2 regions of the Shewanella sp. YLB-07 genome follow, and region 1 is predicted to be linked to the other one. Evidence: predicted binding sites of a transcription regulator. Region 1 holds the regulator's gene; the other holds the start of a gene.

Region 1 (4,278 bases):
GTCAGGAAGCCGATATCAAGAATAATCAGATGATCTTTCATGGTCCAGTGGAAGTGACTCAGGGATCGATCAAAATTTTAGCCGACGAACTCAGAGCCTCCTCTAAAGAAGATGGCGGCGGAAAAACACTTGTCGCCATCGGAAATCCCGCGACATACTCCCAGATAATGGAAGATGGACGCCCGGCTTCTGCCAGTGCCAAAGAAATTAGGTATGAGCTATCGAGCAGAACCTTAACCTTGGTAGGTAATGCCACGCTGGAGCAAGATGGTAGCCGAGTAACAGGTAATATGATTCGCTACAACATAGCTAAGCAACAGTTGATAGCAGAAAGCAAAGGCAATGATAGGGTTATCACCATTATTCAGCCAGAAAGCTATCAGGATACCAGTCAAGATAAGGCCAAAGAACAAGAGCCAGCTACGGAGCCGCTGCCGACTCAATTACCAGAAGTCGAGCCAGCTGAAACGAACAATCAAACCAGCAAGCAAGACATTATACCTACTCAGTTACCAGTCATAGGGCAGGAGAAACAATGAGCCAGATGACGCTAAAGGCAGTCAACCTTGCCAAGAGTTATAAGAATAGAGCCGTAGTTCAAGATGTCAGTATCACAGTCAAAACCGGACAGATAGTCGGTCTGTTAGGCCCTAATGGCGCGGGAAAAACCACCACTTTCTACATGATCGTAGGCTTAGTACAGAGTGATAAAGGTAGGATCTTAATCGATGATGATGATCTGACCTTAGATCCTATGCACTTGAGGGCAAGAAAAGGCATAGGTTACCTGCCTCAAGAGGCGAGCATCTTTAGGAAGTTATCGGTTAGGGATAACATAATGGCGGTACTACAGACACGTTCAGATATAGATAACAACACCCGGGAAGAACAACTCGAGAGCCTTCTGGAAGAGTTTCATATTACCCATATTCGTGACAGCCAAGGCATGGCACTCTCGGGCGGTGAACGCAGACGCGTCGAGATAGCCAGAGCCTTGGCAGCTAACCCTAAGTTTATTCTCCTCGATGAGCCCTTTGCAGGGGTGGATCCTATTTCGGTTATCGACATTAAAAAAATCATCGAGCAGCTTAAGAGTCGCGGCTTAGGTGTACTGATCACTGACCATAATGTGCGTGAAACTTTAGACGTATGTGAGCGAGCTTACATAGTCAGTCACGGAAATTTAATCGCTGAAGGTACACCCGCCGAGATCTTGGACAATAAGCAAGTACGAGCTGTGTACTTAGGTGAACAATTCAAGCTATAGTTAATCAAGAGACTCATTCTTAACGCGCATTAAGGGATGAGTATTTATCGACACTCGGCTTACTCAGCCTAAGGTCCAGGGGCTCAGAGAAACCCCAAACAAGTCAAAGCAGGCTTTCTCATTTTATAATTACAATGAAGGGAATAGCGGTAAATGAAAGCGTCACTCCAGCTTAAAATGGGTCAGCAGTTAACCATGACACCACAACTGCAGCAGGCTATACGTCTATTGCAACTATCGTCGCTGGAACTGCAACAAGAAATCCAACAAGCGTTAGACTCCAACCCCCTTCTCGAACTAGATGAAGAACAGGTTGACCCCCCAGTCAATGGTGAAGATAAGACCATAGACGCAGAAGACTTTAACGCCACGGGTGATGGCGAAGGTGATGGTCCAATCGACAGCTCTGCGGTTGAAACCTCAGAGGCAATAACCCAAGATTCCATGCCAGAAGAGCTCCCCATGGACACCACTTGGGATGAAGTCTATACCGCGTCTCCGAACTCGAGTTCTGGTGCCATGCGCGACGATGATATGCCCTTCCAAGGCGAGACCAGCGAAGGTTTGTATGAGCATCTCGAATGGCAGAAGAACCTGACACCGTTTTCTGATAATGATCTCGCCATAGCGACCGCCATCATAGATGCCATTGATGAGAGGGGCTATCTCACCCAAAGTGTTGAAGATATTCTCGAGGCCATGGGTGATCCAGAAATTGAACAGGATGAAGTTGAAGCCGTCCTCAAACGTATCCAACACTTCGATCCTATCGGCATAGCAGCCAGGGACCTCAGCGAATGTCTCTTGATTCAACTGGCACAATACGCAGATACAACCCCCCACATAGATAATGCCAGGCTCCTTATCAAAGATCATCTGGATCTGATCGCAGGACGTGATTTCCGCCAGTTAATGCGTAAGACTAAGCTTAAGGAAGATGATCTCAGAGTCGCCATTGAGTTAATCCAAACGCTTAATCCCCGCCCAGGACTCGCCATTACTCCAGGTAAAGATGAGTATGTCATCCCAGATGTCACTGTGACCAAGAAGAAAGGTCGTTGGATGGTTGAGTTAAATCCAGACAATATGCCGAAGATCAACGTCAACCAACATTATGCATCCATGGTGAAAAGTACCAAGAATCAATCAGATAGTCAGTTTATTCGTGGTCACCTGCAAGAGGCTAAGTGGTTTATCAAGAGCTTAGAGAGCCGCAACGAGACCTTACTGAAAGTCTCAAACTGCATAGTTAAATTCCAACAGGGCTTCTTCGAATTCGGTGAAGAAGCCATGAAACCTATGGTATTGAACGACATAGCCGAAGCCGTAGAGATGCACGAATCCACCATATCCCGTGTCACCACACAAAAATATATGCATACCCCGAGGGGCATATTTGAGCTGAAATACTTTTTCTCCAGCCATGTGGGGACCGATGATGGCGGCGAGTGTTCATCTACCGCCATTCGTGCTTTCATAAAGAAGCTGGTTGCAGCCGAAAATCAACAGAAACCACTCAGCGACAGTAAGATGGCTTTGCTATTAGCAGAGCAGGGAATTCAGGTCGCGAGGCGCACCATAGCTAAGTATCGTGAAGCCATGTTGATTCCACCATCGAATCAACGTAAGAGTTTATAAAGAAGGAAGTAAGGTCGTCACCTAAATAGAAAAATCTACTTAGCCACGACCTGATTAGCGCTCATGTTGAGCGCTAATCACCAGAAGCAGCCTGTAGTCGATAACCCTTAGGCTCAACTCCTGGTATAACAGGGAATTATGTTGTGAGTTAAATCCCGAAAGATTTTTCTACAACCTACCTAAGAGTTAAATTGGACACTGGAGGAGTATTTCTATGCAAATAAACCTAACTGGACACCATATAGAGATCACTACATCGCTAAGGCAATATGTCGAAGAAAAGTTCACTAAGCTTGAACGACATTTCGATCAGATCAATAATGTACACGTTATTTTAAATGTTCAGAAAATGCAGCAAAAAGCCGAAGCTAAACTCCACCTTGCCGGTGGTGAGGTTTTTGCTATGTCAGAGAACGCTGACATGTACGCCGCTATCGACTCCCTGATTGATAAGCTCGACCGTCAGGTTATTAAACACAAAGAGAAGCTAACAAAGCATTAATAATGGAATTAAGCACCATCCTGCAGCCGGAATGTACAACTTGCGCCACTCCGGGCAGTAAGAAAAAGGTACTGGAACTCATCAGCGATCTTGCCGCTGTCCAGTACCCAACCCTATCTTCACAAGAGATTTTTGAAAGTCTCTTGGCGAGGGAAAAAATGGGAAGCACAGGTATAGGTAATGGTATTGCGATTCCTCATGGTAGGTTGAGCAATATAAGTCAACCGGTTGCTGTATTAATCAAGTGCGAAGAGCCTATCTCCTTCGACGCCATTGATAAGCAACCTGTAGATATACTATTTGCACTTTTAGTCCCTGCGGATCAATGTGAGCAGCACTTGAGTACTCTGTCATCCATGGCTGAGAAACTCAATAACAAGCATATTGTGAAACAGTTACGAAAAACTCAAGATGAGTCAGAACTCTATCAGGTGATAACACAATGAAACTGGTGATGGTGTCCGGTCGTTCCGGTTCGGGAAAATCTGTCGTACTCAGGGTCTTAGAAGATCTTGGCTACTACTGTGTCGATAACCTTCCTCTGCCACTAATGGATACCTTGCTCGAACAACTCAAAGGCAGTACAGAACTCGTAGCCATTAGTGTCGACGTGCGTAATATATCAGAGCAAGACAAAGAGCTAGAGAAGCAGTTTGCTAACCTCCCCGAAGGCACAGAATTACTCAGTTTCTTCTTGAACTCGAGCGATGAGGTACTGCTGAAACGTTACAGTGAAACCCGAAGATTACACCCACTATCCCGCACTAAGACGTCTCTTAAAGAGGCGATAGAGCATGAAAGAGAACTGCTCGAACCCGTGTCTAAGATGGTCGATCATTACATAGACACATCAAACCTCAATATCTACGAC
Region 2 (4,278 bases), on a different contig from region 1:
GGTGATAGGTTTCGACGATGAGTTGCTCTACTTAATGCCTATAGAAGAACTTAGAGGCGTCTTACCCGGCGCTAAGGTGACTCCCTTAGGTGAGCAAACCGGACTCAATGTTGGCCTGGAATTATTAGGCCGGGTGCTCGATGGCAATGGTCACCCCTTAGATAATTTAGGCCGATTACGAACCGATCAAAAAGCGCCAAGACATGCACCAATCATCAACCCCTTAGCCCGAAGAGCGATCACTGAGCCCTTAGATGTAGGGGTCAGGGCGATAAATGCCATGTTAACTGTCGGCAAAGGTCAGAGGATGGGACTCTTTGCCGGTTCTGGGGTGGGCAAGAGTGTGCTACTGGGCATGATGACGCGGGGCACCACCGCCGACATTATAGTCGTGGGGTTAGTGGGAGAACGTGGCCGGGAAGTTAAAGAGTTTATCGAAGAGATTTTGGGGGAAGAGGGACGTGCACGCTCTGTGGTGGTGGCAGCCCCGGCCGATACGTCTCCACTCATGCGTCTTCGAGCCTGTGAAACATCAACCAGAATTGCAGAATATTTTAGAGATTTAGGCTATAACGTATTGCTTCTTATGGACAGCTTGACTCGTTATGCTCAGGCACAACGGGAAATCGCACTCGCGGTTGGTGAACCTCCCGCAACCAAAGGCTATCCGCCTTCGGTATTTGCCAAGTTACCCAAATTGGTTGAAAGAGCGGGAAATGGTGGTCCGGGTCAAGGCTCTATCACGGCGTTTTATACTGTGTTGACTGAAGGCGATGATCTGCAGGACCCCATTGCCGATGCGGCTAGGGCAATCCTAGATGGACACATAGTCTTGTCGAGAGCATTAGCCGATTCAGGTCATTACCCCGCCATCGATGTAGAAGCCTCGATTAGCCGTGTCGCACCTATGGTGATCAGCACTGAGCATCTGGAGTCAATGCGACGTGTAAAGCAAGTATATTCTTTGTATCAACAGAACAAAGATCTGATTTCGATCGGGGCATACACTCAGGGCAGCGATCCTAGAATCGACAATGCGATACGGCTTCAGCCTGCGATGAACGCATTTTTAAGGCAGTCAATGAAGGAGACTCTCAGTTTTGATTCCAGTCAGCTCATGCTTTCTCAGTTGAGTGCTCAGTGTAAGGTATGATCAGTTTCTAGGTCCTAGGGGACTTCTTTTATCTCAGGAATAACTATGGCTAAGCAAGATCCTCTTCATACTGTATTGAAACTGACGAGTGAAGCAGAAGAGCAGGCGGCGTTGCAGTTGAAATCGGCTCAACTGGCACTGCAAAAATGCCAGAGCCAACTTGAGGCGCTGCGAAATTATCGCTTGGATTATATGAAACAGATGGAGAGCCATCATGGTAAAAATATCAGTGCCAGTTATTATCATCAATTTCACCAATTTGTACGTCAAGTAGATGAAGCCATTACCAAGCAGCTTACTTCGGTCGCAGAAGCAGATACTCAGCGGGGGCATAGGCAGCGGCATTGGCAAGAGAAACGGCAAAAACGTAAGGCGGTTGAATTACTGTTAGAACATAAAGCACAGAAGGCAAGAAAAGCAGAGATGAGACTCGAACAAAAGATGGTGGATGAGTTTGCATCACAGATGTTTTATAGAAAAAAAATTCGCTGACACAAGATCTTTTGATGCTGTTACTTGCCTAAAGAACCCTTTATATATTGGCATCTTTATTGCTTAATTTATTGATAACGTGTGGGCATTTAATTTTTTGGCCACTATTTTGACAAAGCTGTTTTGACGAGATAGTTCTGGCGTCAGTGATTCTCTTAAAAATGCGCTTACCTTGATTGGACATCAGCCTTGTTGGAGGCTTAATGCAGAAAATGACGAATATACTCTTAGCGAATAAAGAAAACACATCCGATAACCTATCTGTTGGTGGAATAAAGCAAGGTGATAAGAGTCGTACTCAATCATCTGAAAATAATGATTTTTCTGTGGCTTTAGAGCAAGCTAGTACTCAAGCGAAAGAGTCAAATCGAGCTGAAAATATCAATGTTGAAACAAGACCGGTTAAAAATGATCCACAGCTAAAGGGAGCGGGCGATGAGTCTGAGAGTGAAGCCCAATTGGATGGAACAGAAATCGATGTCAATCATGTACTGGCTCAAATAAATTGGGCCAGTAAGCTAGAGGGAAATACTAGCCTAGATAACAGCGGCGATACCTTGCCGCAGGAAGGCAATGAGAAAGCGTCAAGTCATTCAACATTAGATGATTATTTACTGAGTGTGGCAAATGATGCTGAAAATACAGATTTTAATCTTCCTGCAGAAGAGATAAAACAAGGCGAAGAGGTAATAGCCGGTGACGTTGTGATTGAGCCATCGCAGACGGTATCACTTATCGGTTTAGAGACTTTAGTCATTGATTCTGATGCTCAGCTCTTAGATCCAGAGACTCAACTCCCATTAGATAAAAACCTTATTGATAAGCTAGTACAGGAGTCTGGTTTATCCGAGGCCGAATTAACTGTATTACCCCCTGAAAATTTACTTCAGCTAATTGCTACTGTGACAAGTTCAGACTTTCAGGCTGCGAGCGTGCGATCTGCTGCTATTGTTGGGAGCGAAAGCCGCAGTGCTGGTCTGTCAGAGCCCAATGGCATCTCGACATTGTTCGAAGCACAAGTCACTGACAAGACAGCCGAAGTCAAAGATGTAGCAAAAGTGGTCCAGTCCCAACAAGCTGCAGGGATAGATGTGTTAACCCGCACGGAAAATCAAATCGAGCAAGGTAAAGATAAGCAGTTTAGTCAAATTTTAGGTGAGAAAACCCAAGTGGAAGAGTCAGCTAAGCTTCAAGGGAGCACTAAGCTGCCTGTTGAAGCTATGGCTAAGGCTGAGCAACAGCTTAAAGGGGCTGAGTTATCGGTACAGCTCAATCCCTTGAGGGCCAATGTAGAGGCATCTTCAACGCTAACGGACACAACATCCACGTCAAACTTAGATATTAAAACCTTATCTGGGATGCAAGTAGGCTCGACACCACCAAGTAAACTTGAAACTCCCCAGTTTCAGTTGGTACTAAGACAGAATAATGACACTCAGAGTCAGATGCAGGAGATGATCCAGCGTTTTTCTCCGGTCATGAAGCAACAGTTAGTGGCTATGGTGAGTAAAGGGGTCTTGCATGCTGAAATTAGGTTAGATCCACCTGAACTTGGGCCCTTGGTGGTAAGAATTCAGGTCCAGGGCGACCAGACTCAAGTGCAGTTTCATGTCGTCCAGCCTCAGACCCGAGATATTGTAGAGCAAGCATTACCTAGGTTGAGAGAGATGTTAGCCGAACAGGGGCTGCAACTCACCGATAGCCAAGTTTCTCAGCGTGATTCGGGAAAAGATCAAGGCGAAGCTGATCATTCGGAGCGGTCACAAGAAGGCTATGATTCAGAATTGGATGAAATATCTGCAGATGAGTCACTATTAAGCTCAAATCAGGCATCTAGTTATCGTTCAGGTATAGATTATTACGCGTAAGAAGGTAATCTATAGCAAAATTAGATCCTTGATGGGTAAAAAGACATTACCCCTTGGTCTATTATAGAAATATAGCAGCAGATTTAAGCCTAAAAGGGAAATCAAATGGCCGAAGAAGAATCCTTAGAGCTCGAAGAAAATGAACAGCCGAAAAGTAAGACGAAACTGATTATTTTCGGCGTTATCGGCCTGGTATTAGTGCTAGTTATTGCTGGAGCTTTATGGTTTTTCATGGGGTCAAGCGACAGCTCAGCAAACAGTGAAAATGCTGATGGCACCGAAGAAATTCAAGAGCCGATGAATGTAGGCGAAGCTTTCTATGTGGGAATGCCCAGACCATTTCTATTTAACCTGCCGGGGGCAAACCGCTCGAGACTGGTAGAGATCAAGGTTCAGTTGATGGTGCGCGGTGCTGACGATGATGTGTTAATTAAGAAACACATCCCCTTGATTGAAGATGCACTACTGACGACATTTAGCAGTGCCGATGTTCAAAAGCTAAGTACCCTTGCCGGTAAAGACGAGATGCGTCAATTGGCCTTACTCAATGTACAGAATACGCTACAACCTGTGACAGGGCGTAAAGTCGTTGAAAAAGTTCTGTTTACCGGTTTCGTCATGCAGTAGTACATGAGAACGAACCAAGAATAATTTTTAGTTTTTGAGTTTTTGCTAACCAGGTTTCAAGTCGCGCTTGTATGAGTTAGCACGTTTCCCTATTTTTGTTTAATAAAGGCATTATTGTGAGTGATCTATTAAGCCAAG

The links. Region 1 encodes sigma-54, which starts transcription at its own class of promoters, with help from an activator protein. Its sites were predicted from a motif close to GTTGGCACGNNNNTNGNNT; they were not measured.
Region 2: a site for sigma-54 is predicted at 1,692-1,710, ahead of FS373_RS20620 (flagellar hook-length control protein FliK). Genes of this name have one in related genera too.

Annotation. Positions count from the first base shown of each region.
Region 1 covers NZ_VOQB01000011.1:108,114-112,391, reverse strand. Annotated here, with positions in the region: gene lptA (lipopolysaccharide transport periplasmic protein LptA) at 1-539, shown strand, start outside; gene lptB (LPS export ABC transporter ATP-binding protein) at 536-1,267, shown strand; gene FS373_RS21745 (RNA polymerase factor sigma-54) at 1,421-2,905, shown strand; gene hpf (ribosome hibernation promoting factor) at 3,120-3,407, shown strand; gene ptsN (PTS IIA-like nitrogen regulatory protein PtsN) at 3,410-3,853, shown strand; gene rapZ (RNase adapter RapZ) at 3,850-4,278, shown strand, end outside.
Region 2 covers NZ_VOQB01000010.1:129,706-133,983, reverse strand. Annotated here, with positions in the region: gene fliI (flagellar protein export ATPase FliI) at 1-1,153, shown strand, start outside; gene fliJ (flagellar export protein FliJ) at 1,199-1,645, shown strand; gene FS373_RS20620 (flagellar hook-length control protein FliK) at 1,849-3,513, shown strand; gene fliL (flagellar basal body-associated protein FliL) at 3,619-4,140, shown strand; gene fliM (flagellar motor switch protein FliM) at 4,257-4,278, shown strand, end outside.